Regions from separate parts of the Stenotrophomonas sp. KH_036_B genome, predicted to be linked through region 1. Evidence: predicted binding sites of a transcription regulator. Region 1 holds the regulator's gene; the other holds the start of a gene.
What was found. The regulator FliA, encoded in region 1, starts transcription of late flagellar genes. The targets are predictions, from matches to a motif close to TAAAGTTTNNCNNNCNNNGGCCGATAA.
Positions count from the first base shown of each region.

Region 2: AC3ITN_RS17015 (methyl-accepting chemotaxis protein) is a predicted target of FliA. The motif match lies at 10,374-10,400, and genes of this name have one in related genera.

Region 1 covers NZ_CM174491.1:2,017,980-2,032,941, forward strand. Annotated here, with positions in the region: gene AC3ITN_RS09215 (response regulator) at 1-243, opposite strand, end outside; gene AC3ITN_RS09220 (STAS domain-containing protein) at 240-548, opposite strand; gene AC3ITN_RS09225 (chemotaxis protein CheW) at 739-1,929, opposite strand; gene AC3ITN_RS09230 (ParA family protein) at 1,926-2,708, opposite strand; partial or broken gene motD (flagellar motor protein MotD) at 2,818-3,705, opposite strand; gene AC3ITN_RS09240 (flagellar motor protein) at 3,707-4,447, opposite strand; gene AC3ITN_RS09245 (chemotaxis protein CheA) at 4,483-6,321, opposite strand; gene AC3ITN_RS09250 (protein phosphatase CheZ) at 6,326-6,943, opposite strand; gene cheY (chemotaxis response regulator CheY) at 6,943-7,335, opposite strand; gene AC3ITN_RS09260 (RNA polymerase sigma factor FliA) at 7,352-8,098, opposite strand; gene AC3ITN_RS09265 (MinD/ParA family ATP-binding protein) at 8,095-8,982, opposite strand; gene AC3ITN_RS09270 (AAA family ATPase) at 8,969-10,888, opposite strand; gene flhA (flagellar biosynthesis protein FlhA) at 11,040-13,142, opposite strand; gene flhB (flagellar biosynthesis protein FlhB) at 13,139-14,269, opposite strand.
Region 2 covers NZ_CM174491.1:3,831,032-3,845,993, reverse strand. Annotated here, with positions in the region: gene AC3ITN_RS17075 (acyl-CoA dehydrogenase family protein) at 1-867, shown strand, start outside; gene AC3ITN_RS17070 (PIG-L deacetylase family protein) at 855-1,613, shown strand; gene AC3ITN_RS17065 (methyltransferase) at 1,610-2,197, shown strand; gene AC3ITN_RS17060 (glycosyltransferase family 2 protein) at 2,194-2,895, shown strand; gene AC3ITN_RS17055 (PQ-loop repeat-containing protein) at 2,895-3,173, shown strand; gene AC3ITN_RS17050 (STAS domain-containing protein) at 3,370-4,221, shown strand; gene AC3ITN_RS17045 (STAS domain-containing protein) at 4,223-4,588, shown strand; gene AC3ITN_RS17040 (anti-sigma regulatory factor) at 4,585-4,986, shown strand; gene AC3ITN_RS17035 (ATP-binding protein) at 4,977-5,993, shown strand; gene AC3ITN_RS17030 (sensor histidine kinase) at 5,990-6,850, shown strand; gene AC3ITN_RS17025 (response regulator) at 6,837-8,777, shown strand; gene AC3ITN_RS17020 (SulP family inorganic anion transporter) at 8,872-10,353, shown strand; gene AC3ITN_RS17015 (methyl-accepting chemotaxis protein) at 10,522-13,104, shown strand; gene AC3ITN_RS17010 (DUF2628 domain-containing protein) at 13,177-13,566, opposite strand; gene AC3ITN_RS17005 (hypothetical protein) at 13,763-13,942, shown strand; gene mdoH (glucans biosynthesis glucosyltransferase MdoH) at 14,446-14,962, shown strand, end outside.

The DNA of each region.
Region 1 (14,962 bases):
CATCAGCATCGGCGTGAACTTGTAGTCCGGCAGCTGGCGCAGTTCGCGGATCAGCGAGATGCCATCCATGTTGGGCATGTTCACGTCGGTGACCACCGCATTGAAGCGCTGGCCCTTGGCCCGCCCCAGTGCGACGGCACCATCTTCGGCTTCCTCGACGGAAAAACCAGCCGAGGTGAGGGCGAAAGAGACCATCTGGCGCATCGACGCCGAATCGTCCACCACCAAGATACGTGCGCTCATGCCGCGTTCTCCACAGATTTCAGGTTGTCATGGGTTGCATCCAGGCCGAGGGCCTGGGTGACACCGAGCAGGCGCGCGGCATCACGGAAGGTGGCAGTGCAGCCGTCGAATGCGGTCGGGTAGCCTGCCTGACGGCGGGCTTCGACGAAGGCACACAGGACCTGCATTGCCGCGGTATGGATACGGCCGACCTGGCTGGCATCCAGCGTCAGATCGCCGGCCTGGTCCACCAAGGGGGCCAGGCGTGTTTTGAGCTCGGTGCTGTTCTCGATTCCGAGATCATCACCCAGGGCCACAGTGCTCATCGTTGCTCCGGACAAACGGTTCCTAGGTCTATAACGGCGTGCGTTCCGAAACCTTTAGGGCGGGGTGATTGCGGGGTGGCCGGCGGCGCGTGGGACACGCATGGCGTGTCGCTACGCGTCCCGCCCATCAACGTGCACGCAGGTGTAGCGACACGCCATGCGTGTCCCACGTACCGCCGGCCACGTCCGATCAATTCAACAACTGGGTGGCATCCAGCAGGATCATCGGCTGGGCGGTCACGCGGGCCACGCCGCGGAACAGGTCGTTGGAGATCTGGCAGATGCGCGCGGTATCCGGCGGTTCGATCTGGGAGTCGGTGAGGTTGGCCACGTCCTCCACCGCCGAGACCCGCAGGCCCATGGTTTCGCCGTCTTCCTCGAGCACCACGATGCGGGTGTTGGCATCGTCGTGGGCCGGGCCGGCGCCGAGGTGGATGCCCAGGTCCATCACCGGCACCACCTGGCCACGCAGGTTCATGATGCCCAGCATGGCCGAGGACGTGCCGCGCAGCGGCAGCAACGGGACCGGCAGCACCACCTCCTGCACCTTCAGCAGCTCCAGCGCGTAGGCCTGGGCGCCGCAGCGAAGACGCAGCCAGCGTGAGGTGCGCTCGCTGGCGCGGCGGTCGCCGCGCGGACTGGAGGCGGGGTTGCGGGCCTGGGCCTGCAGTTCCTGCCAGCTGGTGGGGCGCCCGGAGGCGGCGGCAGGCGCGGGCGGCGGCGGTGCCGCGCGCGCGACAGGAGCGGGGAGCGGTGTGGGCATGGCGCGGGCAGTGGGGGCGGGCGTCGGTGTGGGGGCAGGCGCGCGTGCCGGCGGTGGCGGTGCAGGGGCCGGCGCTGGCGGCGCCGAGGTGTCGTGCAGGGCCTCTGGCGGGAGGTCGTCCCAGCTGGGGCGCGCATCGTTGTCGCTGGCGGCGACCGGGCCCAACGCCGGGTCGTTCATCAGCTCGTCGAGCAGGGCCAGCGCGGCCGGCGCGCCGGGCGCGGTGGGGCTGTCGAAGGCCGGTGTGGCGGCAGCGGGTGCCACCACCGGGCCCAGCGCCGGGTCGTTCATCAGCTCGTCGAGCAGGGCCAGCGCGGCGGGTGCGCCGGGCGCGGTCGGGCTGTCGAAGGCCGGTGCGGCGGCAGCGGGTGCAGCTACCGGGCCCAAGGCCGGGTCGTTCATCAGCTCGTCGAGCAACGCCAGCGCGGCCGGTGCCCCGGGTGCGGTGGGGGTGTCGAAGACGGGTTCGGCAGTCTCCTGGGGCTGCGCGAACTCGGCGCGGATCGCCTCGGCGACGCCCTCGGGCTCGTCCTGCGCGGCCACGGCGACCGCTGCGGCGGGCACGGCGTCCCCGAGCAGTTCTTCCAGGTAGTCGTCCAGTACGTCGCTGGTACTCATGCCGCGCGCTCCATATGCAGCGCGTCGTCGGCCAGGATCCACTCCAGCGCGCGCCGGTAGGAGGCCAGGCCGCGACCCGGGTAGTCGGTCGACTGCAGCGGCAGGGTCAGGCTGGCGGCATTGCTGACCCGGGTGTCCACCGGAATGGCGTCTTCCCAGACGCGGTGGCCGTGGTTGTCCTGCATCTGCTTGAGGGTCTCGTTGCCGGTGCGGGTGCGGCGGTCGAACAGGGTCGGCAGGATCGACATCGGCAGCGGGCGGCGACGCGAGCGCTCCACCATCTCGCCGGTGCGCACCATGCCATCCAGCCCGTGCAGGGCCAATGGTTCGGCCTGGGTGGGAATGATCAGGCGGTCGGCGGCGGCCAGCGCGTTGATCATCAGCAGGCCCAGGGTCGGCGCGCAGTCGAGCAGGATGTAGTCGTGCTGGCCCCGGTGCCGCGCCAGCGCGTTCTGCAGGGCCAGGCCCAGGCCGGGCTGGTTGGCGCTGCGGCGCTCCAGCGTGGCCAGTGCGGCTTGGGCGCACACGTAGTCCACACCGGGAATATCGCTGTGGTGGGCGAGGCTGGCCAGCTCGGCCGGCGGGGTGCCGAACAGTTCCAGCACGCCCTGCGGCGTGGGGTCCAGCGGCACGCCGAACGCGCGGGTCAGCGACGAGTGCGGATCAAGATCGATCAGCAGCACGCGGTGGCCGAGCGTGGCCAGGCCGCGGCCGAGAGCGAGCGTGGTAGTGGTCTTGCCCACGCCGCCTTTCTGGTTGGCGATTGCCCAGATACGCATCGGTTCACTCCTTCATTGCAGGGGGGGCGGCGGCGCCAATGCGGCTGCCGGCCGGCACCGGTGGCAACTGCACCGGGGCGAGGGGGGAAACTGGGGGCGCGGTGGACGACGGTGCCGCCGCGCTGGTTTCGGCGGTGAGCTGCGGACCCAGCGGGTCCACGGCCTGCGCGGTGTCGGCCAGGATGATCACCATCACGCGCCGGTTGCGGTTGCGGCCGTCGGCGCTGGTGTTGTCTTCGCGTGGGCGGAACTGGCCGTAGCCGACCATCGCCAGCCGTGCCGGCTGCACGCCCTGATCGGCGAACAGGTGCACCACGCTGGCCGCGCGCGCGGCCGAGAGTTCCCAGTTGGACGGAAACATCGCGGTGGCGATCGGCACGTTGTCGGTGTGGCCTTCCACGCGCACGCCGTTCGGGGCGTCGTGCAGGACCTGGGCCAGGGAGGACAGGGTGTCCCGTGCATGCACGTCGAGCGTGGCCGAGCCGGTGGTGAACAGGATGTCGCTGTTGATCTCCACTTCGATCCACAGCTCGGTGCGGCGCACGGTGATCATGCCGCGGTCGATCAGCGGCGCCAGCGTGGCGGTGAGGCGGTCGGCGATCGTGTTGAGCTGGCGCTCGGCGCGCTGCAGCTGTTCCTGGTTGTGCACCGAGACCGGCATGCGCATCTGCGAGGCCATGGCCGGCAGCAGGGTGGGGTCGTTGGTCGGGGAGGGCGCGGACGGGCCGACCCGGTTGCCGGCCTTGATCACCGACGGGCTGTCCCAGCCGCCGCCCTGGACCTGCTGGTTGCCGACCTGCACCGGGTTGATGGTGCGCGGCGCGCCACCGAAGGCGGTGGTCAGCGCATCGGCCATGACCCGGTACTTGCCCTCGTTGAGCGAGGAAATGGCGTACATCACCACGAAGAACGCGAGCAGCAGGGTCATGAGGTCGGCGTAGGGAATCGCCCAGGCCTCATGGTTGGCATGCTCTTCGTGGGCTTTGCGGCGGGCCATGTCAGTGCAGGAACCCGGACAGGTTGGTTTCGATGTTGCGCGGGTTCTCACCCTGGGCGATCGAGATCAGGCCTTCGATGATCATCTCGCGGTCGCGGCTGTTGTGGTGGATCACGCTCTTGAGCTTGGCCGAGACCGGCAGGAACAGCAGGTTGGCCGAGGCGATGCCGTAGATGGTGGCGGTGAACGCGGCGGCGATGCCGTGGCCGAGCTTGCTTGGGTCGGCGAGGTTCTTCATCACGGCGATCAGGCCCAGCACCGCGCCGATGATGCCCAGGGTGGGGGCGTAGATGCCCATGCCCTCGAACACCTTGGAGGCGGCCAGGTCCTGGCTCTCCTGGCTGCTCAGTTCGATTTCCATCATGTGGCGGATGGTTTCCGGCTCCACGCCATCCACCAGCAGCTGCAGGCCCTTGCGCAGGAACGGGTCGTCCTGTGCGTCCACCTGTGCTTCCAGGCCCAGCAGGCCCTGGCGGCGCGCGATGTTGCTCCATTCCACGATCTGGCGGATCAGTTCGGCGCGGTCGCTGCTCGGCGGGCGCACCACCCAGCTGACGATCTTGAAGGCGTGCTTGAACACGGCCGGCGAGGTGTGCAGCAGGATCGCGGCCAGGGTGCCGACAATGACGATCACGAATGCGGCGGGGGACCACAGCGACGCCAGCCCGGCACCCTTGAGGATGCTGCCGCCGACCAGCGAGGCCAGGGCGAGGAAAAGTCCAATGAGGCTGAGTCTGTCCATTTGTCCGTTATCGGCTTGCGTGTGGGGGACTTGAATCAATCGTGCGGGGTGCGCAGGCCGTCCACGTCGAGGATCAGCGACATGCGGCCGTCACCGATCAGGGTGGCGCCGGCGTAGCCGCGCAGGCCGCGCAGCGCCTTGGGCAGGGGCTTGATCACCACTTCCTCGCGGCCGCGCACCTGGTCCACGACCAGGCCGAAGCGTGCTTCCCCGGCCTGCAGCACGACGATGGTGAGCAGCGGCGAGGCCACCGGTTCCACCGCCAGCCAGTGGCGCAGGTCCACCAGCGGCAGGGTGTGGGACTTGCGGTCCAGCACGGCGCGCCCGTCGAACCAGCCCAGCGAGGAGTTGGGGGCGTGCAGCACCTCCATCACGCGCGCCAGGGGCAGGGCGTAGACATCTTCGCCGGCCTGGACCAGCAGGGTGGGCAGGATCGCCAGGGTCAGCGGCACGCGGATCATGAAGCGGCTGCCACGGCCCAGTTCGGACTGGATCTGGATCTGGCCGCTGAGTTCGCGGATACGCGACTGCACCACGTCCATGCCCACGCCGCGGCCGGAGATGTCGGTGACTTCCTGCTTGGTCGAGAAGCCCGGCAGGAACACCAGGTGCAGGCACTCTTCGCTGGTCAGGCGGGCGGCGGCTTCGGGATCGATCAGGCCCTTCTCGCGCGCCTTCGCACGGAGCCGTTCCGGATCGATGCCGGCGCCGTCGTCCTGCACTTCAATGCTGACGTAGTCGCCTTCCTGCTGTGCCGACAGGCGGACGTTGCCGCTGCGGGTCTTGCCTTGCGCTTCGCGCAGCTCGGGCATTTCAATGCCGTGGTCGATCGCGTTGCGCACCAGGTGCACCAGCGGATCGGCCAATGCCTCGACCAGGTTGCGGTCCAGTTCGGTCTCGGCGCCGATCAGCTCCAGCTCCACTTCCTTCTTGAGGTTGCGCGCGACGTCGCGGGCCACCTTGGGGAAGCGCGAGAACACCTTGCCCACCGGCTGCATGCGGGTGCGCATGACCGCCGATTGCAGGCGGGCGGTGGCGATGTCCAGGGTGGAGACGGCGCGGTCGAGTTCTTCGTCGTGCAGGCGCGCGCGCAGGGTCTTGAGCCGGTTGCGCGACAGCACCAGTTCGCCGATCAGGTTGACGATGGCATCCAGGCGCTTGGTGTCCACGCGCACGGTGTGTTCGGCTTCGGCCACCGGCTTGTTGGCGGCCGGCTTGGCCGGGGCCGGGGCGGCCACTGCGCGCGGTGGTGCGGCCACGGGTGCCGGCGCGACGGCTGCGTGGCTGCCCGGGGCGGCGCCGCCATGCAGCTGGTCGAGCAGCGCCTCGAATTCGTCTTCGCCGATCATGCCGTCATCGGCGCGTTTCGTGGGCGTCACGGCGGTGGGTGCCGCACCGCCATGCAGCTGGTCGAGCAGGGCTTCGAACTCGTCGTCGCTGATCAGCTCGCCGCTGCTCGCACCGGCCGCCGCGGCTACTGGAACCGGCGTGGCCGGAGCATTGACGTCGAACTGCGCGATCAGTTCCGGCGGGGCATAGCCCGGCTCGGTGCCGGCAGCCACCGAATCAAGCATCGACTGCAGGTAATCCAGCGATTGCTGGCCGGCATCGAAGTGATGCGCCTGCAGCGTGGCCTGGCCGGAACGTGCCATGCCGAGGGTTTCCTCAGCGGCGTGGCAGAGCTCGACCATGGCCTGGATGCCGAGGAAGCCGGCACCGCCCTTGAGCGTATGGAAGCCACGGAAGACGGCGTTGAGCTGGTCGCTGTCCTGGGGCGACTGCTCCAGCGACACCAGCTGTTCGCCGAGGCGATCCAGGATCTCCTGGGCCTCGAGGATGAAGTCTGCGGCAATGTCGTCTGGAACAGCACTCATGGTTTCAAAGCCCCAAATCTGAAAGCAGGTCGTCGGCATCCACCTGCGATACCTGGTGGCGGTCCAGCCCGGTCACGGCCGGGCCGGCCAGGCCGTTGTCGCGCTTGTTGGCGGTGTCGTCCTGCGGCGGCGGCAGGCCGAGCGCGCCGAACCCTTCGTGCACGCGCCGCACGATCCCCACCACGCGGCGGATGATCTGCCCGGTGAGATCCTGGTAGCTCTGGGTCAGCGCGATTTCGGTGAGGTTGTGGCGGATCCGGTCCAGCTGCTGGTCCTGGTCCGGGCTCAGCCCGTTGGCGCGCAGCTGTTCGGTCAATGCCCGGCATTCCTCGGCGAGGTCCAGGGTGCGGTGGGTGGCCTGTTCGGTCATCGCCACCACGTGGTCCAGGCGCGCGCAGGCGTCGTCCAGCTCACCGGCCTCGCTGGGCAGGGTGGGCAGCTCGCCCAGGGCCTGGCCCAGCTCGCGGGCAAGCCGGTTCAGGCCGGCCATCATCGGCTGGGTGCGCACGGCGGCCAGGGCGTCGATTTCCCGGCGCCAACCGGCCTCGTCACCGCTTTCCAGCGCGGCCAGGGCATCCTGCAGGCGCTGCACCAGCGCGGACTTGTCGCGAAGGCTTTCCATCAGGCGCTCGCCGCCAGACGCTCGAAGATCTTGCCGAGCTTTTCTTCCAGGGTCGCTGCGGTGAACGGCTTGATGATGTAGCCGTTCACGCCGGACTGGGCGGCTTCGATGATCTGCTCGCGCTTGGCTTCGGCGGTCACCATCAGCACCGGCAGCGTCTTGAGCTTGGCATCGGCGCGGATCGCCTTGAGCAGGTCGATACCGGTCATGACCGGCATGTTCCAGTCGGTGACCACGAAATCGAACGCCTGGCTCTGCAGCAGGGCCAGCGCGGCATGCCCGTCCTCGGCTTCGGCCGTATTGGTGAAGCCCAGATCGCCCAGCAGGTTCTTGACGATACGACGCATGGTCGAGAAGTCGTCGACGATCAGGATACGCATGTTCTTGTTCAAAGCACTTTCCTCGGTATCAAGTGTTTTCAAGGCCGGCGTCGGCCGCCTCGAAGATCTTCAATCGGCCACGCAGGCGCAGCACTGCCTGGCCGTGGATCTGGCAGACGCGTGACTCGCTGACGCCGAGCACCGCGCCGATCTCTTTCAGGTTCAGCTCCTGCTCGTAGTACAGCGACAGCACCAGCTGTTCGCGCTCGGGCAGCAGGCCGATGGCATTGCCCAGTTCGCGCCCGAACTCGCCGCGTTCCAGGACCTGCTGCGGGGTCGGGCCGCCCTGGGCAACGGTGTCCAGTTCGCCCTGGTCTTCAATCCGTGATTCCAGGCTCAGCACCTGGCCGCGCGAGGCGTCTTCCATCAGGCGCAGGTAGTCGGGCAGGGGCATGTCCATCGCCGCGGCCACTTCGGTGGCGCTGGCGGCGCGGCCGGTACTCTGCTCCAGGCGGCGGATGGTGGACGCGGCGTCGCGGGCACGGCGGTGCACCGAACGCGGCACCCAGTCGCCACGGCGGATCTCGTCGATCATCGAGCCGCGGATGCGGATCGAGGCATAGGTTTCGAACGAGGCGCCCTGGTCGGCGTCGTAACTGCGCGAGGCCTCGATCAGGCCCATCATGCCGGCCTGGATCAGGTCGTCCACTTCGACGCTGGCCGGCAGGCGCGCGGCCAGGTGGTGGGCGATGCGCCGGACCAGGTCCGAGTGCTGGGCAATGCACTCGTTGGCCGCAGCGCGCTGGACCTCTTTGTATTGTGCGGCGCCTTTCATGCGGTCACCCCGCGTTGCTTGAGGATACGTTCCAGGAAGAACTCGACGCCGCCGCGCGGCTCGGTCGGTGCCTGCCAGCGGGCGGTGCGGCGGGCGATCTCGGTGATCGCCTGCGCGGCCGGGCTGGACGGGTAGGCCTTCACCACCGGCTGCTGGCGCTGCACCGACAGGCGCAGCCAGTCGTCCTGCGGCACGCAGCCCAGGTAGTTCAGCGAGACATCCGCCAGGAACTTGTCGCAGACCCGGCTGAGCTTTTCGTACAGCACACGGCCTTCGTTGGGGTCGCGCACCATGTTGGCCACGACCTGGATGCGGTCCACGCCGCGTTCGCGCGACAGCACCTTGATCAGCGCGTAGGCGTCGGTGATGGACGCCGGCTCGTCGCAGACCACCACCACGGTGTCCTGGGCGGCCTGGCAGAAGGTCAGCACGCCGTCGGTGATGCCGGCGGCGGTATCGACCACCATGAAGTCCAGATCGCGTTCCAGTTCGGAGAACACGTTGACCAGGCCCACGTGCTCGGCCGGCTGCAGTTCGGCCATGTGCCGGCGACCGGACGCGGCCGGCACCACCAGCACGCCGCCGGGGCCTTCCAGGATCACCTCGTCCAGGGTGCAGCGACCGGCGACCAGGTCGGCCAGGGTCAGCTTGGGCTGCAGGCCCAGGATCACGTCGATGTTGGCCAGGCCCAGGTCGGCGTCCAGCAGCAGCGTGCGCTTGCCCATGTCGGCGAGCGCCACGGCCAGGTTGGCCGACACGTTGGTCTTGCCCACGCCGCCCTTGCCGCCGGTGACGGCGATGGTACGGACCGGGCCCAGCGGCGCACTACGCGTGGCCGACAGCGGGAAGGTCTTGGTCAGATTGGCATACTCACGCGACGGCATGGTTCAACTCCGGGTTGCAGGGCATATCGGCCGCGCGGCGCAAATCTTCAAGGCGAAGTACAAGATTGGCTGCACTGGCCCGGTGCAGGTCTTCGGGAACGTCCTGGCCATCGGTCACCCAGGTGATCGGCAGGCGGTGGTCGACGGCCACCGACAGGGCGGTGCCGAAGCGGCCGGTTTCGTCCAGCTTGCTGAGCACCACGCCCTGGGGGTTGGCGGCGCTGAAGCGGCGGACCACCTCGTCCATGTCGCCGAAACTGGTGTTGGCCGGCAGCACCAGCAGGGTGCGGATCTGCGGGGCGGCGCGCAGCCACTGCAGCTGGGCGGCCAGGGCGCGGTCGCGCGGGCCCAGGCCGGCGGTGTCGATCAGCACCAGCTTGTAGTCCTTCAGGCGTTCCAGCAGCTGGGTCAGGTCGCTGCCGCTGTTGGCCTCATGCACGGCGATGCCGAGCTGGCGGCCGAAGCCATACAGCTGCTCGCGGGCGCCGATGCGGCCGGTGTCGGTGGTGACCAGGGCCACGTCACGTGCGGCATGGGCTTCGGCAAAGCGCGAGGCCAGCTTGGCAATCGTGGTGGTCTTGCCGGCGCCGGTCGGGCCGACCAGGGCGATCACGCCGCCGGCCTCCAGCGGGTCCACCGGGGCGATCGGCAGCTTCTTGGACAGCAGGCCCAGCATCAGGCCGCGGCCGCGGTGGGCTTCGGTGTCCAGCGGAATCTGCAGGGCCACATCGCGGCTGATGCCGGCATCGAAGCCGTATTCGTCCATCAGGTCCAGCGCGGCGGCGCGTACGGCCGAGCCGCGCAGGCGCTCGTCGGTGAAGCGGGTCATCTCGCGTTCGATGATGTGGCGCATGCCGGCCACTTCATTGCGCAGCTGGCGCAGGTCCTCGTCGTCGCGGGCCACCACGGTCAGCGGCGCGGCAACAGGGGCCGGGGCAGCGGCCACCACGGCGACGGCGACGACCTCGGCGACCGGTGCGGGTTCGTTGGCGGCCTGCATCTCCGGCAGGGCCGGCGGGGCGATCGGGGCAGCCGGTGCGGCGGGTGCAGCCGCCTCAACGCTGGCGATCGGCGCGACCGGCGTGAACACGGCCGAGTCGTCGATCTGCAGCATCGGCGAGACCGGCGCCGGTACCACCGGCACGGTCTCCCACAGCGGCGCGGCCGGGACGAGGGCGGGGGCGCGCTGCATCTGTTGGGACGGCATCTGCGGGATCTGCGGAATCTGCGGCGGCACCGTGGCGCGGCTGAGCGGGGCATGCATTTCGAACAGCGGCGCCTCGTCCATCGGCGGGTCGATGATGAAGCGGGCGCGGTTGGGCGCGGCCGGCGCGGCGGCACGGACCGGTGCCTGGATCGCAGCCGGCATCCCGGCGACGTCATGGGTGGCGTGGGCAGCAGCGCGTTCGGCGGCAGCAGCCTGTTCCACATTGAACGGGGCGAAGATCTGTTCCGGCAGTACGTCGGCCCGGGAGGCGGGCTGTACGTTGGCGCGGGCCAGGGTGGCGGCGAAGCCACTGCTGCCCGGCGGCGGCACGATTTCGTTGGCGCTGTCCAGGGTGCGACCGGTCGCGCCGACGGCGGCGCGGGCCAGGGCGGCCACCGCAGAGGTGGTAGCGGCGACCGGTTCCGGTGCGGCCAACGGGGCCTTGCGGCGGGTCACGGCGGCAATCACGGCATCGGCGGCATTGCGCGGACGCGGGGCCGGCGGCGGCGGGGCGACATCCTTGCGGGCCGCTTCCAGTGCACGCTGCACGGCGCCTTCGTCATAGTTCGCGGCCGCCACGATTTCGACGCCTTCCTCGATCCGGCGATTGGACAGGATCACGGCATCCGGACCGTGTTCCTTGCGCACCAGGTTCATGGCCGAGCGCATATCGGGAGCGACGAAGCGTTTGATTTTCATGCTGTGGTACCGGGACTGGGGCGGCTGGGCGGTCGAAGGGAAGCGCTGGTTGTCGGTGGTCTGCACGGTCCGGGTTTCCCTTTGTGTCCTGCTGCGGTGATATCGAAATGGGGGTGTCTGTTTTCTGACGCGTTGCTGTCGGAGTTCCGGCTCAGCTGATCGTGCCGACCAGCTTCAACCGCTTGTCCTCAGGCACCTCGCTGTAGGCAAGTACCGACAGCGAGGGGACGCTGTGCCGTACCAGCCGTGCCAGCGCGGCACGTACCGGACCGGGCACCAACACCACCGCGGGCTCGTTCTTCGCTTCCTGCTTGCCGACACATTCGGCCAGGCTCTGGTGCAGTCGCTCGGCGAGTCCGGGTTCCAGCGCTGCGCCGTTGCCCTGAGTAGACTCTTGCAAGACACGTTCCAATTGCGGGTTGAGCGTGAACACCGGCAGCTCCGGCGACATTCCGGCGATCTCCTGCACGATGAAACGGCCCAGCGCATTGCGCACGGCGGCGGTCAGCACGCTCGGGTCCTGGCTCATCGGGGCGTTCTCGACCAGCGACTCGGCGATCTTGCGCAGCTGGCGCACCGGGATGCGTTCGATCAGCAGGTTCTGCAGCACCCGTACCACCACCGACAGCGGCAGCGCCTTCGGGGTGAGGTCTTCGACCAGCTTCGGCGCGCTCTTGGCCAGGTTGGCCAGCAGCTGCTGCACTTCCTCGTGGCCGAGCAGTTCCGGGGCGTGTTCGCGGATCAGGTGCGACAGGTGGGTGGCCACCACGGTGGCCGGGTCGACCACGGTGTAGCCCATCGATTCGGCGTGGGCGCGCTGGTGCGGCTGGATCCAGGTGGCGTCCAGGCCGAAGGCGGGGTCCTTGCCGGCGATGCCTTCCAGCGCGCCGAGCGCGCTGCCCGGGTCCAGCGCCAGTTCGCGGTCGGGGTGGATCTCGGCGGTGGCCACCGGCACGCCATGGATCAGCAGGCGATAAGCGGTGGCGGCAAGTTCCAGGTTGTCGCGGATGTGCACCGACGGAATCAGGAAGCCGATGTCATGGGTGAGCTTGCGGCGCACGCCCTTGATGCGGGCCATCAGCTCGCCGCCCTGGTTCTTGTCCACCAGCGGGATCAGCCGGTAGCCAACTTCCAGGCCCAGCGGATCGACGGGGCGCAGTTCGTCCCAGGTCAGTTCGGCGGTGGGCGAGGGTGCGCCGCCGGGCAGGCCCAGGGCGGTGGTCGGCCCGGCGGCCGGGGCCTCGGCGGCACGCTGTGCGGCCACGCTCTTCTTCCACAGCTTCCAGGCGATGAAGGCCAGGATGCCGCCAAGCGTCAAGAAGGCGACGTTGGGCATGCCCGGCACCAGGCCGACCAGGATCAGGATGCCAGCAGCAATGGACAGCGCGCGGTACTGGCCGAACACCTGGCCCATCATGGCCTGGGCCATGTCCTGCGACCGCGAGGCGCGGGTGACCAGCATGGCCACCGCCGACGACACCAGCAGCGCGGGCAGCTGCGCCACCAGGCCATCACCAATGGACAGCAGGGTGTAGGTGGCAGCGGCTTCGCCGAACGGCATGCCGTGCTGGAGCACGCCCACGGCCAGGCCGCCGATCATGTTGATGAACAGAATGAGGATGCCGGCGATGGCATCGCCGCGGATGAACTTGCTGGCACCGTCCATCGCGCCGTAGAAGTCGGCTTCCTCGCGGACCTCCTCACGGCGCAGCTTGGCCTCCTCGCGCGTCAGCAAACCGGCGTTGAGGTCGGCATCGATGGCCATCTGCTTGCCGGGCATGGCGTCGAGGATGAAGCGCGCGGTCACTTCGGACACGCGGCCGGCGCCCTTGGTGATGACCACGAAATTGATGATGGTCAGGATGGCGAAGACCACGATGCCGACGGCGTAGTTGCCGCCGATCACGAACTCGCCGAACGCGGCGATCACCTTGCCGGCCGCCTCGTGGCCGTTCTGGCCGTTGAGCAGGATCACGCGCGTGGAGGCGACGTTCAGCGCCAGCCGCAGCATGGTGGTGATCAGCAGCACGATGGGGAAGATGGTGAAGTCCAGCGGGCGCTTCACGTAGACCACCGCCAGCAGCACCATCAGCGAGATGGCGATGTTGAAGGTGAACAGGGCATCCAGCACCGGGGCGGCCAGCGGCACCACCACCATCGCCAGCAGGGCCAGCACGATCAGCGGGGCGCCCAGGCCGTTGCGGATCATGTCCAGGGCGCGGCGGGTGTTCATTCCAGCGGGCTGGGCGCTCATGGGCGGCCTCCCTTGCCGTGTTCATCCACGTCGATGCTGGGGGCAGCGGGCATCGGCCCACCCCGCCAGGTGCGCAGCTGGTAGACGTAGGACAGGACCTGGGCAACGGCCGAATACAGTCTCACGGGAATTTCCTTTCCAAGTTGACCTTCCCGATACAAGGCGCGTGCCAAAGGCGGCGCCGAGACGATGGCGATCTTGTTGCCGTCGGCCACTTCACGGATGCGCAGGGCGGTTTCGTCCACGCCCAGGGCCACCACGGTGGGGGCGCCCATCTTGCCGCCGTCGTACTTCAGGGCCACGGCGTAGTGGGTCGGGTTGACCACGACCACGTCGGCGGTGGGCACCGCCTCCATCATCCGGCGGTTGGACATCTGCTGCTGCAGCTGGCGGATGCGGCCCTTCACCTCGGGGCTGCCCTCGCTTTCCTTCATTTCCCGGCGCAGCTCCTCGCGGGTCATCTTCAGCTTGCGCATCCAGTTCCAGCGCTGGTACGGCGCGTCGATGGCGGCCAGCAGCATCATGGCGCCGCCGGTGGCCAGCATCAGCTTCAGGGTGAAGCCCAGGCCGTTGACCATGGCGGCCTCCAGCGGCTGGTGGATCAGGTCGCGCAGCGGCCGGATGCCGTGCCAGACCACCAGCCCGGCGGCGGCGCCGACAAACAGGATGCGCAGCAACGACTTGGTGAACTCGGCAATGGCTTCGGCGCCGTAGAGGCGCTTCATGCCGGCCATGGGGCTGAGGCGGTTGAACTGGGGCATCAGCGACTTGTTGGACCAGCGCAGCCCGCCCATGGCCACCGGCGCCAGGAAACTGGCCAGCAGGCAGATCAGCAGCAGCGGCCACAGGGCCAGCATCAGCTGCAGGAACAGGTGCCCGAAGTGGTTGAACAAACCCAGCGGTTCAGCACGCAGGCCCGGCTCCGGGCTCAGTGCCATCTTCATCCACGCCTTGCTGCTGCTGGCGATCCCCCCGGAAAACGCCATCAGCGCCAGCACCGACGCCCCGAACACGGCGGCCGTGGCCAGCTCACGCGAGCGCGGGATGTTGCCCTGTTCACGGGCATCGCGCAGGCGTTTTTCGGTAGGTTGTTCGGTTTTTTCGCCGGCTTGTTCTTCGTCGGACATCGGGCAGGGCACCGGGGGGGATTACCCGGGGTGGTGCAAGAACTGTTCCATGACGGCAGGCCTTGCCGGTGCGGAAGCGCGCGCAGCCACGCAGGGCGTGGCTCTACGGAATGCTGCTGTGCACGGACGTAGTGCCACGCCCTGCGTGGCAGCCGCGCGCAGCGCGGCACAAGTCCCCGAAGCCCATCCAATACCGGTCCCGACCATGCAACCGGCGTTTAGACCCACCGAAGCCACCCGTCAGGCGTTCATGACCCCGGAACGAAGTGCAGCCACGCAGGGCGTGGCTCTACGGGATGATCCTGTGCACGGACACGTAGTGCCACGCCCTGCGTGGCAACCGCGCGCAGCGCGGCACAAGTCCCCGAAGCCCATCCAATACCGGTCCCGACCATGCAACCGGCGTTTAGACCCACCGAAGCCACCCGTCAGGTCTTCATGACCCCGGAACGAAGTGCAGCCACGCAGGGCGTGGCTCTACGGGATGATCCTGTGCACGGACACGTAGTGCCACGCCCTGCGTGGCAACCGCGCGCAGCGCGGCACAAGTCCCCGAAGCCCATCCAATACCGGTCTCGACCATGCAACCGGCGTTTAGACCCACCGAAGCCACCCATCAGGCGTTCATGACCCCGGAACGAAGTGCAGCCACGCAGGGCGTGGCTCTGCACGGACACGTAGTGCCACGCCCTG
Region 2 (14,962 bases), 1.8 Mb from region 1:
CACACGCTCGAACGCTGGCGCGCCCTGGCCGACATTGCCGGGCAGGACCTGTGCGTGGCAAAGGTGCTTGAAGCCCACTACGACGCGCAGGCCATCCTGGCGGACCTGCATGCCCCCCCGCTGATGCCGGGCATCCTGGCGGCGGTATGGGCGGCAGAGGGGCCACAGGCCACCCTGCGCTTCGACGAGGACAGCGGTACGGTCAGTGGCAACAAACCCTGGTGTTCGGGCGCGGGCCTGGTGGACGTGGCGCTGGTCACCACGCAGAGCGAGGCCGGCGCGCGTCTGGTCTGCATCCGCAGCGATGCGCCGGGCCTGCTGCTGCAGCCACAGCGCTGGCATGCCACCGGCATGGGCGGCATCCCCAGCGGCAGCGTGCAGTTCGAGCGGGTCCCGGCCGAGCCGGTTGGACGTCCGGGCGCGTACCTGGCGAGACCGGGCTTCTGGCACGGCGGTGCCGGGATTGCCGCCTGCTGGTACGGCGCCGCCGTCGCGCTGGCCGCGCCCCTGCAGCGTTCGCCACGTGTGGAAGGCGACGCGCAGAGCGCGGCGTTGCTCGGCCAGGTTGACATGGCCCTGCAGTCCTCGGCGGCGTTGCTGCGTGAACTCGCCGCGTGGGTCGACGCCATGCCGGCACAACCGCATACGACCGATGTCATCCGTGTGCGCAGCGTGGTGGAGCGCAGTTGCGTGCAGGTCCTGGATGCCGTGGGTCGCGCGCTGGGCCCGGCACCGATGTGCCTGGAGGCCGAACACGCGCAGCGCTGGAGCGACCTCACGGTGTTCATCCGGCAGAGCCACGCCGACCGCGACTGGGCCGAGCTCGGCCGTGCGGTCCAGCACGTGGAGGCGCCGTGGACGCTGTAACCGTGCGCATCGAAGGCCGCGGTACCCAGGAAGCAGACTGGGACGACTGCGTGTGGCTGGACGCGCTGCCGTCCGTCGAAGCGGACACGGTGCTGCTGGGTGCACGCCGCCTGGTAGTGGTGTCGCCGCACCCCGATGACGAGGTGCTGGGCTGTGGCGGACTGATGCAGGCTGCCCTGGCGCAAGGCATCGCGGTACAGGTGGTGTCGGTCACCGATGGCGAAGCCTGCTATCCGGACCACCCTCGATGGACGACCGCGCGCCTGCGCGATGCCCGCCGTCGAGAGCTTGTCACCGCCATGCAGGCGCTGGGCATGGACGCGTCACACGTCACCACGCTGGGCCTGCCCGATGGCGCGGTGGCGCGCCATGAAACCGATCTGGCCGCGCACCTCGCCGCCCGCCTGTTGCCGGGTGACATGGTGGTGGCGCCGTGGGTGCACGACGGGCACCCGGATCATGAGGCGGTCGGGCGTGCAGCGCGTGCGGCGGCCATCAGCTGCGGCGCGCGGACGCTGCAGTACCCGGTCTGGGCCTGGCATTGGCTCGATGCACGTGCTGCGGGCGGTCCGTGGACGTCCGCGCAGCGTATTTCGCTGTGCACCGACTCACAGGCGCGCAAGCGCCTGGCGATGACGGCGTTCGCCACCCAGACCGGCACGGTGGAGGATCTGGACCGCGAACCGGTGCTGCCCGAATACGTGCTGGCGCGCTTCCGCCGCGCCTACGAGGTGCTGATCGGATGAATACCGCTGCCTACTTCGCGCAGATCTACCGCGAACCCGATCCCTTCCAGTACCGCCAGCGCTGGTACGAGGCGCGCAAGCGTGCGCTGACCCTGGCCTGCCTGCCCCGGCAGCGCTATCGCAACGCCTGGGAACTGGGCTGCTCCAATGGCGTGCTGAGTGCCGCGCTGGCAGAGCGCTGCGATGCCTTGCTCGGTACCGATCTGAGTGCGGCCGCGCTGGCCGATGCGGCGTCGTCCACCGCTGCATTCGCCAACGTGCGCTTCGAGCAGGCCCATCACCCGCAGGATTGGCCCACGGGGCAGTTCGATCTGATCGTGGTCAGCGAAGTGGGCTATTACCTGTCCGCACCGGATCTGAGCGAAATGGCGACCCGACTGCGTACCAGCCTCACCGACGACGGTCTGCTGCTGGCCTGCCACTGGGTGCACCCGTTCGCCGAGGCCCTCAGTTCCGCTGCCGAGGTGCACGAAGCCCTTGCCGGCGGGCTGGTGGAAGCGTTCACCTATCGCGACGCCGACCTGGTGATGCAGGGCTGGGGTGTGTCGCCGACCAGCGTTGCCGCCTGCGAGGGCCTGCGATGATCGGGGTGATCGTGCCCGCGCACAACGAGGCACGCGTGATCGACCACTGCCTGGCGTCCATCGCGGTCGCGGCGGCGCATCCAGGCCTCGATGGTGAGCCGGTGCTGGTGGTGGTTGCGCTGGACGACTGCAGCGATGCCACCGCCGCGCGATGCGCCGAGCACGGCGTGATGACCGTGACGCTGGACGCGCGCTGCGTGGGGGTTGCCCGCGCGGCGGCAGCAAGCTGCGCACTCGCGCACGGTGCACGCTGGATCGCGAGCACCGATGCCGACACCTCGGTGCCGGCGGACTGGTTGTGGCGCCAGGTCAGCTGTGGCGCCGATGCCTTCTGCGGCGTGGTCGAGGTGGTGGACTGGCTGGACTATCCCGAGGCGGTCCGGGTCGCCTTCAACCGGCATGGCGAGGTCGTGCAGGATGGCCATCGCCACATCCACGGCGCGAACATGGGGTTCAGCGCGGCTGCGTACCTCGCCGCCGGTGGCTTCCCCGCGCTGGCCACGTCCGAGGACGTGGCGCTGGTGGCGGCATTGGCCGATACCCAGGCCCGCCTCGCGTGGCTCGCCCAGCCGGCGGTGGTCACCAGCGCGCGCCGTACCGCGCGCGCGCCGCTGGGTTTCAGCAGCTTCCTGCGGGCGCTCGAGCGCGAAGTCATGGAGGCCGGCGCGGGCCTGCTGCCGGCGCGGCTGGTCCCGTGATGATCGAGCAGCCGGCCGATCTGCTGGGCTGGGCCGCCACGGTCGTGCTCATCGCCACCCTGGCACGCCAGATCCATACCCAGCACAAAGCCAACTCGGTGGAGGGCGTATCCACGTGGCTGTTCGTGGGGCAGATCACTGCCTCGGTGCTGTTCATCGCCTACAGCGCGATGCTGGGGTCCACCGTGTTCGTGGTGACCAACAGCCTGATCCTGCTGACCGCCGTGGTCGGCCAGGTGCTTGCCGTGCGTCGTCGGCGCGCCCAACAGGACGGCTGACCCTGCTACCGGGCACGCGCGCGACCCGCGCGGCGGCCGCAGTGTGAATGAGTTAGTTTTGTGCGTGAGGTCTTCACGCGGGAAGGTTTGTTGTGATAGCTGCCCTACCTGAATTCATTTAAGCTCAGGCGCTCTGAAGCCCTGCGCGTGCATCACGCCGGGGCTTCTTCATCCTTTTTCATAGGAACCACCTCCCATGGCGGCATTGCAGCAGCGCACCCTCGACCTCATCCGCGGCCACCAGGACACGGTGGTGACGCAGTGGGCTGAACAACTGGCGGGCCAGAGCCAGGACGGCCGGCTGTCGGCGCGTGAGCTCGACACGCAGGTGCGCGGGTTCTGGGGTCTGTTCCAGTCCGCCCTGTCCACCTCGGGCAGCGGCCTGGCCGGGCCGGAGTGGCAGGAGATCCAGCACTTCCTGGAACAGCTCTCGCGCGACCGCGTGCTGAAGGGCTTCAACTCCGCCGAGACCGCCAGCTTCCTGTTCTCGCTCAAGCGCCCGTTGTTCGAGCTGTTCCAGCAGCACCTCGCCGACGATCCCAAGGTGCTGGGCGATCAGCTCTGGGCGATCTCCGAGCTGATCGACGGGCTGGGGCTGCACAGCGTCAAGGCGTACCAGAAGACCCGCGAAGACGTGATCCAGCGCCAGCAGGAAGAAATGCTGGAGCTGTCCACCCCGGTGGTGAAGCTGTGGGAAGGCGTGCTGGCGCTGCCGATGATCGGCACGCTGGATTCGCAGCGCACCCAGGTGGTGATGGAGTCGCTGCTGCAGCGGATCGTCGACACCGGGTCGGAGATCGCCATCATCGACATCACCGGCGTGCCGACCGTGGACACCCTGGTCGCGCAGCACCTGCTCAAGACCGTCACCGCCATCCGCCTGATGGGCGCCGACGCGATCATCAGCGGCGTGCGTCCGCAGATCGCGCAGACCATCGTGCACCTGGGCCTGGACCTGCAGGGCATCGTCACCAAGGCCAACCTGGCCGACGCCCTGGCACTGGCGCTCAAGCGTACCGGCCAGACGGTTACCAAGGTCGCCCGCTGAAATGGATCGCATCCCTATCCTGCAGATGGGCGATCTGTTGCTGGTGACGATCCAGGTGGACATGCATGACCAGCTTGCGCTGACCCTGCAGGACGACCTGACCGATCGCATCCAGCGTACGTCCGCGCGCGGTGTCCTGATCGACATCTCCGCGCTGGACATCGTGGACTCGTTCATTGGTCGCATGATCTCCACCATCTCGTCGCTGGCCCGGATCATGGATGCCACCACCGTGGTGGTGGGCATGCAGCCGGCGGTGGCCATCACCCTGGTGGAGCTGGGGCTGACGCTCACGGGCGTGCGTACGGCGTTGAATGTCGAGCGCGGCATGCACCTGCTGCGGCAACCCGACGAAGACGCGTCATGACGGCGGTGAGTGGCTCGCTGCCGATCCGCGTCGAGCAGGACGTGGTCCTGGCCCGCCAGGCCGCGCGCCAGGCCTCGGTGGCCTGCAAGATGCGGCTCATCGACCAGACCAAGCTTGTCACGGCCGCCAGTGAGCTGGCCCGCAACGCGGTGATCTATGGCGGCGGCGGCAGCATGGAATGGGACGTAGTGGACCGTGGCGTGCGCCGTGGCCTGCGCCTGGTGTTCTCGGACAACGGCCCGGGCATTCCCGATATCGCCCAGGCACTGACCGATGGCTGGACCTCGGGTAGCGGCATGGGCCTGGGCCTGTCCGGCTCACGGCGACTGGTGGACGAATTCGAACTGGAGAGTGCGCCCGGCAAGGGCACGCGGGTTGCCATCACCAAATGGATCTGAATTTCTCCGGCCGCGTCACCCGCGTCGTGGTCGTGGAGGAGGTCTCGCAGGTGGGGCAGGCACGGCGCGAGGCGCAGGCCCTGGCCGACCACATCGGCTTCGACGGGATGGACGCCGGGCGCGTAGCCCTCGCGGCCACCGAACTGGCCACCAACGTGATCAAACACGGGCACGGCGGGCGCATGTACCTGTCCGTGGTCTGCGCGCGCGGCGGCCTGGGCGTGGAGTTGTGCACGCTCGACGCCGGCCCCGGGTTCTCGCTGGCGCAGTCGCTGCCCGATGGCTACTCCACCGGCGGCACGCAGGGCCTGGGGTTGGGCGCGATCCGGCGCCAGGCAACGCTGCTGGAGGCGTGGTCGGATGCGAAGGGGAGCGTGGTGGTGGCGCGGATCTACGCCAGCCGCGCCGCGCGCGACGTGGACGTGCCCTACGGCGCGCTGCGCCTGCCCATGCGCCATGAGGAGGCCTGCGGCGACGCATGGCACCTGCATGCCGATGGCCAAGCGGTTGCGATGACGCTGATCGATGGGCTGGGTCACGGCCTGCAGGCGGCGGATGCCGCGCAGGCCGGCGTGGCCGCGGCCGCCCAGCGCGGCACCGCGTCCGCACCGGACCTGATCAATGCGCTGCACGTGGGCATGTCCGGCAGCCGCGGCGGTGCGGCGGCGGTCGCGCGCGTGGACGTGGCCAGTGGCGCGCTGGAGTTCGCCGGCATCGGCAACATCTCCGCCACCCTGTGCGAACCCACCGGCAGCCGCGGCATGGCGTCCCACCCGGGTATCGTGGGCGTCCAGTTCCGCAAGACCCAACCATTCCATTTTCACACGACGGCAGGCACGCTTCTGCTCATGCACAGTGATGGACTGCAGGCGCGTTGGAGCCTGCGCGACTACCCCGGCCTGCTCCACCGCCACCCGGCCCTGATCGTGGCGGTGCTGCAGCGCGACTTCGACCGTGGCCGCGACGATGTCGGCATCATTGCCCTGCGCCTCGGAGACCTGCATTGAACACCCTTCCCGCCGAACAGGAACGTGACCGGCTGCGCGCCGAAGCCGACGCGCTGCGCGCCGAACTGGACGAAACCAACCAGGGCGTGCTCGCCCTGTATGCCGAGCTGGACCAGCAGGCCGAACAGCTGCGCGAAGTGTCCGAGCTGAAGAGCCGGTTCCTGTCCTACATGAGCCATGAGTTCCGCACGCCGCTCGGCTCGATCCTGAGCATGACGCGGCTGCTGGAAGACGGCATGGATGGACCGCTGACCGACGAACAGCGGCGCCAGGTGCGCTTCATCAGCGGCTCGGCCAGCGAACTGCGCGAGATGGTGGACGACCTGCTCGACCTGGCCAAGATCGAGGCGGGCCGCATCACCATCTCGCCGGCATGGTTCGACCTGATGGACCTGTTCTCCGCGCTGCGTGGCATGTTCCGCCCGCTGATCGAGGGCAACCAGGTGGACCTGCTGTTCGAGGACCCGCCGCCGCTGCCGCTGCTGTACACCGACGACAAGAAGCTGGCGCAGATCCTGCGCAACTTCATTTCCAACGCAGTGAAGTTCACCCCCAATGGCCAGGTCGTCGTTTCGGCCCGCCTGGTGGAGGACCATTCGGTGCGCTTCAGCGTGCGCGATACCGGTATCGGCATCCCGCAGGACGCGCTGCCGACCCTGTTCGAAGACTTCGTGCAGGTCGATACGCCGCTGCAGAAGCGCCTGCGCGGCACCGGCCTGGGGCTGTCGCTGTGCAAGCGCTTCGCCGAGCTGCTCGGTGGGCGGGTGGGCGTGGTCAGCGAGGTGGGTCACGGTTCGGAATTCCATGTGACCCTGCCGCTCAAGCTGGCCGGGGAGACCGTCGATGCCGATGCGTGACACGATCCTGGTGGTGGATGACAACGCGGCCACGCGTTACGCCGTGCGTCGGGTGCTGGAGCACCATGGCTTCCGCGTCGAGGAAGCCGGCACCGGTGACGAAGGCCTGCTGCGCCTGGCCGAACAGGATTTCGGCGCGCTGGTGCTGGACGTCAACCTGCCCGACATGAGCGGCTTCGACGTGGTGCGCCGGCTGCGCTCGGACCCGCGCATGCAGCTGTTGCCGGTGGTGCATGTGTCGGCCGCCTCCATCGCCACTGGGGACCTGATCACGGGTCTCAACGCCGGTGCCGATGCCTACCTGATCCACCCGGTGGACCCGGACGTGCTGCTGGCCACGCTGCGCAGCCTGCTGCGCGCGCGCCGTGCCGAAGAGGCGCTGCGTGAAGCCGAGGCGCGCTTCGGTGAGATATTCCGCCAGATCAATGCGCCGATCGGCGTGCTGGATGCGCAGCTGCAGGTGCACGAGGCCAACGATGCCTTCAAGCGCCTGCTCGGCGACGACCTGGGGCCGGGCCAGATCGAGTCGTTGCTGGACCACCAGTTCGGCCTGATGAGTGCACTGAAGGTGGCGCTGTCCGAAGGCGAGCGCTGGCAGGGCACGTTCACGCTGCCGGTGCTGGGCAGCCGGCGGATGACCGAATGGCGGGTGACGCCGTACAGCGCGCCCGGGCTCGGCCTGGTCCTGGTCGAGGACATCACCGAGCGGCATGTGCGCGAGCTGGAACAGCGCCAGGAGCTGGAAAGCGCCAACAGCGAGCTGGCCTTCCAGATCGCCGAGCGCGAACGCACCGAGATGGAGCTGATGCAGGCCCAGAAGATGGACTCGCTGGGCCAGCTGACCGGCGGCATCGCCCACGACTTCAACAACCTGCTGACCACCATCATCTCCGGCCTGGACATGATTGAAATGGCCGCCACCAGCGGCAAGTGGGACAAGGCCAGCCGCTATGTGGACATCGCCACCGCGTCGGCACACCGCGCGGCGGCGCTGACCCAGCGCATGCTGGCCTTCGCGCGCAAGCAGCCGCTGGACCCGCAGACGTTCGACGTGGTCGCCCGCGTGCGCTCGCTGGAAGACATGCTGCTGCGCTCGATCGGCGAGAACATCGAGCTGGAGCTGGAGCTGGGAACCGAACCGCTGGTCGCGGTGGCCGACCCCAACCAGTTCGAGAACGTGATGCTCAACCTGGTCATCAACGCGCGCGACGCGCTGGCCGGGCAGGGGCTGATCCGGGTCCGCGCCGGTCGTGCGCACATCGAGCGCGACCATGAGCTGTCGCCCGGTGACTACATCAGCGTCAAGGTGATCGACAACGGCAGCGGCATTCCGCTGGAGCTGCTGACCAAGGTGTTCGAGCCATTCTTCACCACCAAGCCGCAGGGCGAGGGCACCGGCCTGGGTTTGTCGATGACCTACGGGTTCGCGCGCCAGTCCGGGGGCAGTGCCCGCATCGCCAGCGAGCCGGGCGAGGGCACCGAGATCGAGCTGCTGCTGCCGGAAGGCCGGCTGCTGGCCGTTGAAGAGACGGCCGCGCCGGTGCAGATCCAGCGCGGGCATGCCGAGCGGATCCTGCTGGTGGACGACACCGATTCGGTGCGCATGATGGTCCGCGAAATGCTGATCGAGGCCGGTTACCAGGTGGTGGAAGCCACCAACGCGCAGCAGGCCCTGTTGGAGCTGCATTCCGACCGCGAGATCCAGCTGCTGCTCTCCGATGTGGGCCTGCCCGGCATGAACGGCCGCGACCTGGCCGACGCCGCCCGTATGCTGCGCCCGACCCTGCCGGTGCTGTTCATCACCGGCTATACGGAGAGCGCGGTGGTGCGCAACGAGTTCCTTGGCGAAGGCATGTCGTTGCTGCCCAAGCCGTTCAGCGTCAACGAGCTGCTGCGCAGCGTCCGCGCCATGTTCGGCAGCGCGTGATGCAGGGGGCGGCCGTGCCCGGCCGCCCATATCCCAGCCTGCGGCGGTGGGGTATCCTGCGCGCCGCTGATCGTCGGCGCACCGAGTTCTGCCCATGCCCGTTTCGTACCCGCTGCGCCAGCAATGGCTCGGCAACCTCCGCGGTGACCTGCTGTCCGGCACCGTCGTAGCCTTGGCGCTCATTCCCGAGGCCATCGCCTTCTCCATCATCGCCGGCGTCGACCCCAAGGTCGGCCTGTATGCCTCGTTCTGCATCGCGGTAGTCACCGCGATCGCCGGAGGGCGACCGGGCATGATCTCGGCCGCCACCGGTGCGATGGCGCTGGTGATGGTCGACCTGGTCAAGGACCACGGCCTGCAGTACCTGTTGGCGGCGACCCTCCTCGCCGGGTTCCTGCAGATACTGGCCGGCGCGCTGAAACTCGGGGCACTGATGCGTTTCGTATCGCGCTCGGTCATCACCGGCTTCGTCAACGCCCTTGCCATCCTGATCTTCCTGGCGCAGATGCCCGAGCTGATCGGACGCTCCTGGCAGGTGTGGGCGGTGTGCGCCGCGGGCCTGGCCATCATCTATCTGCTGCCGCGGCTGACCCGGGCGGTGCCGTCGCCGCTGGTGGCCATCGTGGTGCTCACCGCGCTGTCGATCGGGCTGCACTGGGACGTGCGCACCGTGGGGGACATGGGCGCGCTGCCCGACAGCCTGCCGGTGTTCCTGTTCCCGGACGTGCCGCTGACCTGGGATACGCTGAAACTGCTCTTGCCGGTGTCTGCGACGCTGGCGGTGGTGGGCCTGCTCGAGTCGATGATGACCGCGCAGATCGTCGAGGACATGACCGATACCCCGAGCCAGCGCAACCGCGAATGCGCCGGCCAGGGCCTGGCCAACATCACCGCCGGACTCTTCGGCGGGATGGGCGGCTGCGCGATGATCGGGCAGTCGGTGATCAACGTTTCCTCGGGTGGGCGCGGGCGGCTGTCGTGCCTGTGGGCAGGCGTGCTGCTGTTGCTGCTGGTGGTGTATGGCGCCGAGTGGGTCCGCCAGATCCCGATGGCGGCGCTGGTCGCGGTGATGATCATGGTCAGCATCGGCACCTTCCACTGGCGCTCCTTCGCCGAGTTCCGCCTGCATCCGACGAGTTCATCGGTGGTGATGGTGGCGACGGTGGTGGTGACGGTGGCCACCCACGACCTGGCCAAGGGCGTGCTCACCGGCGTGCTGCTGTCGGCGCTGTTCTTCGCGCGCAAGGTTGGCCGGCTGCTGGTCGTGGACGACCACGACGACGCTGACGGCGTGCGCACCTACACGGTCACCGGCCAGGTGTTCTTCGCTTCGGCCGGACAGTTCGCCGAGAGCATCGATTTCCAGCACGTGCCTCCGCGGGTGGTCATCGACCTCAGCCATGCCCACTTCTGGGACCTGAGCGCGGTGGGCGCGTTGGACCGGGTGCTGCTCAAGTTGCGCGCGCACGGTGCGCAGGTGGACGTGGTCGGGTTGAACGCGGCCAGCCAGACCCTGGTGGAGCGGCTCGGGCGACGACCGCAGGCCGGCGGAAGCGCGTCCGGCAGCGCTCACTGAACCCGGTCAGGATTCGACCCTCAACATCGGCAGCCCAGGGCCGCTACCAGCTCACTGCCCCGGATCACGCGTGAGTTGCACCGCGCCGACTGGGCCGCAATGGACTGCGTGACGTCGTAGCGGCGCCCAAGGGCGTGCGCTGTTCTGTACTCCTGCCTGGAACACCCCATGTCCGTGTCCCGCTCGTCCGTGTCCAAGCGCCCCGGCAGCATCGCCCATCGGCTGATGCTGGGAACGGCGCTGATCGCCATGCTCTGCTTCGGCGTGACCGCCGCCCTCAGCTACCACGAGGCCAGCCAGGCGCTGCTGGAGTCCTCGCGGCGGACCATGGAAAGCCAGGCCGAGGCGGAGTCGCGCCGGGTCGGTGCCGACCTCGCCGCCGCGTTTTCCACGAGCCAGGCACTGGCCGACAGCCTGGTAGTGCAGCACCGGGTGGGCACACTGACCCGCGTCACCGCCGCGCAGGTCCTGCAGCAGCAGCTGCAGTCGCACCCGGAGTGGGTGGGGTTGGGCACGCTGTGGGAACCGGAGGCGTTCGATGGCAAGGATGCCGCGTTCGTCAACGCCGAAGCCCACGACGCCACCGGCCGTTTCATGAGCTACTGGGCCTGGCAGGACGGTGTGCCGGTGCAGGACGTGTTGAAGGGCTACGACGTGCCCGGCGATGGCGACTGGTACCTGCGGCCGCGTGCGCTGAAGCGCCCCACCGTGAGTGAGCCATACAAGTACGAGATCGGCGGCAGGCAGGTATTGATGACCACGCTGTCCACCCCGGTGCTCGACAACGACGCGTTCCTGGGCGCGGTGACCGTGGACGTCGGCCTGGCGGCATTGCAGCAGCGACTGGCCGCACTGCGTCCGATGGGCGAAGGCCATGTGGAGCTGATATCGCCCGGTGGCATCGTGCTCGCTGCACAGGACGCCAGCCAGATCGGGACGCGCCGCGATGACGCCACGACCGCGCAGGTCCTGTCGGCGGTCGCCGCCGACCAGCGCTTCGAGGCGCTCACGCCCGACGCCGCCGGCAACGTGAAGGCCTACGTGCCGCTGCGCATCGGCGCCAGCCAGGAACGCTTCGCCCTGGGCGTGATCGTGCCGTACGCGCTGATCACCGCGCAGGCGCGCGCGCTGTTGTGGATCATCCTGGCGGTGGGCCTGGGCGCGGCGCTGGTGCTGAGCGTGAGCGTGTACGTGCTGCTGCGCCGACAGGCGATCCGCCCGCTGGCCGATGCGGTACGCCTGTCGGCCGACGTGGCCGAAGGCCGCCTGGATACGCCGTTGCCGCCACCGCGCAATGATGAGGTCGGGCGGCTGCTCGAGTCGATGCAGCGCATGCGGGGCCAGCTGCGCGCGGTGATGGCCGCGCAGCGCGAGATGGCCCAGCGCCATGACGCCGGTGAGCTCGGCTACCGCATGGACGCCCAGGCGTTCCCGGGCGAATACGGGCGCATGGTGGACGACACCAACCAGCTGGTCGGCGCCAACATCGCCGTGACCCGGCGCCTGGTCGAGGTGATGCAGCGCTACGCCGTCGGCGACCTGTCGCAGGACATGGACCGGCTGCCGGGCGAGCAGGCGGCGTTCACCGACGCGATGGACACCACCAAGACCAACCTGCGCGCGATCAACACCCAGATCCGCGACCTGGCCGGCGCGGCCGCGCTGGGCGACTTCACCCAGCGCGGTGACGTGGTGCGGTTCGACCATGATTTCCGCGGCATGGTGGAAAACCTCAACACCATGATGCAGGTCAGCGACGACAATCTGCAGCAGATCTCCGCACTGCTGCGCGCCATCGCCGCCGGCGATCTCACCGCGCGCATGCAGGGGGAATTCCATGGGGTGTTCGCACGCATGCGCGACGATGCCGATACCACCGTGACCCAGCTGACCGACATCGTCGGCCGCATCCAGCAGGCCACCGCCAGCATCAACCTGGCCGCCGGCGAGATCGCCTCGGGCAACAGTGACCTGTCGCGTCGCACCGAACAGCAGGCGGCCAGTCTGGAAGAGACGGCCGCATCGATGGAGGAGCTGACCTCCACGGTGCGCCAGAACGCCGACCACGCCGTGCAGGCCAACCAGCTGGCTGCCGGTGCGGCCGAGGTCGCCGAGCAGGGCGGGCTCGTGGTGGGGCAGGTGGTCAGCACCATGGCCGGCATCGAGTCATCGTCCAAGCGCATCGCCGAGATCATTTCGGTGATCGATGGCATCGCCTTCCAGACCAACATCCTGGCGCTCAACGCAGCCGTGGAAGCCGCGCGTGCAGGCGAACAGGGACGCGGGTTTGCGGTGGTGGCCACGGAAGTACGCGCGCTGGCACAGCGTTCGGCCGGTGCCGCCAAGGAGATCAAGCACCTGATCGACGACTCGGTCGCGCACGTCAGCGAGGGCTCGGCGCTGGTGCAGACGGCCGGCCGTACCATGCAGGAGATCGTGACCGGCGTGCGCCGGGTCAACGACATCATGGCCGAAATTTCCGCCGCGTCGAAGGAACAGTCCGCCGGTATCGAGCAGGTCAACCAGACCATCACCCAGATGGACGAGACCACCCAGCAGAACGCGGCGCTGGTGGAAGAAGCCACCGCTGCGGCCCGTGCGATGGAAGAGCAGGCCCAGCACCTGGGCACCGCCGTGGCGATCTTCCGCACCGACGCGTCGGCGGCGATCGGTCCGCGCTCTGCGCCCCGCCGCGGGACGCCGGTGTCGCGCGCGGTGGCGGCACCGGCCGAGGCATGGGAGACGTTCTGACCCGCCGCGGCGCCAGAACGCAAAAGCCCGGTCGCATGACCGGGCTCCTGGGGTGCATTTACAAGGAATGGCTTACCAGCGCATGCCCTGGAAGGGGTTCCAGCTGGTGTCACCCTTTACCTTTTCCAGGTAGTAGTTGTAGTTGGTGGTGAGTGCGATGAGCAGTGACCAGGCGACGGCCATGCCGCGACCGATCACGTCGGGCAGGAAGGCCAGCACCACGGCGAGCACCACGGTCAGGCCGACGATGGTCAACGCCTTGCGCCACATGCCCAGGACGAACAGGTAGATGCAGCCGAAGAACAGGGCGAAGAAGTTGAAGTTGACCTTGATCTTCTGGCCGAACGGCAGCGCTTTGTAGGCGGCCTTGAAGGCGGGGGAGCTGGGGGCGCCGTGCGTGGCGAAGAAGTTGAAGCGGAACTGCCACTTGGGGCTGTAGGACGAAGCGATGTTGGAATCCATATCCGATTACTGAGGTTGAAAACGTTTACATGATAGTTGCTGCCTGGTACTTCGCGCCAGTTTCCTGACGCTGCAACGCACCTCCGCGAGGGCGCGAAGGTGGCGTCACACATTCGTCCCCAAATTGATATAGGGTTCGCATTCCGCGCGGCAGGGAGCCCCGCGGCGTATTCGGAATGCCAAGAGAAAACAGACCATGTCGAGTGTAGTGATGTCCCCTGAGCGTCCTCAGGCCGGCCCGCGGATCGCGCCGTGCCCGATCGCCACCCAGGCGCAGCATCTGCTGGCACAGCTGCAGTATTCCCACGTGGGTTCGCGCGCACTGGCGCGGCCCCCGGTCGAGACCGACGTCGCCGTCGAGGCGACGCCTGCCTGACCCGCCGGCGTGGCGCTCACCTGCGCTGCGCCTTGCCAGGTGGCCTGCCGAGGACCCTTGCCCGACCGATACGGGCGGGCGGGTTTGCGCAGTACAGCGTGCGGCCATATCCCAACGAGGGCGCCCACCGATCTGCGCTGCCAGACCGGGGGCGGCTACCCCGCATCTCCACGCTGAATGGGCAGAACCTTGTGCCGCAAGGCCTGCGGCTATTTGTCGCATTGGGCATGGTGGGGACCTCGGCCGGATTTGCTGAATGGGGGGGAATCCGCGAAAGCCCCTTTCGCACCCGGCTTACATTTGCCCCCCTATGCTGGGCCGCATTTTTCGTCCCAAGCGGTTGGAGAGTTCGTGGGTTCCGGTAGTCACAGACATCAGCGGGGCACCGGCCATGGCCACGCCCACGCAGGACACAGCAGCGCCAGGGTGCGCGCCGGGATCGGGATGACCCATCAGGTGCCGGGCAACGCCGGCTGGACACGCGCTGCACAGGGTAGCCAGGCATGAGTGTGCAGACAGTCAACGCCACGCTCGATGCGGGGCGCTCGGTGCTGCCCGCCGAAACCCCGCTGGGCATGCCGGAGCAGACCTTCCGCGACGGGCGGCTGCAGGTGCGTCGCCAGCGTACCGCGCCGCGCATGATCGCCTTGCGCCGCTTCTATATCTTCGGCGGCACCGCCGCGATGACCGCCGCCGCCACGGCGATGATGTGGAAGGTGCTGGCCACCAATGGCATCACCGTGCTGGAAGGCTGCCTGCTGGTGCTGTTCGTGGCGCTGTTCGCCTGGATCGCCCTGTCGTTTGCCGGTGCCGTGGCCGGGTTCCTGACGGCGGTGTTTGATCGCGGCTACAAGCTGGGCATCGATCCGGACCAGCCGCTGCCGCAGGTGCATACCCGCACCGCGCTGTTGATGCCCACCTACAACGAAGACCCGCGCCGGCTGCTGGCGGGATTGCAGGCGATCTACGAATCGGTCGCCAGCACGGGACAGCTGGAACAGTTCGACTTCTTCGTGCTCA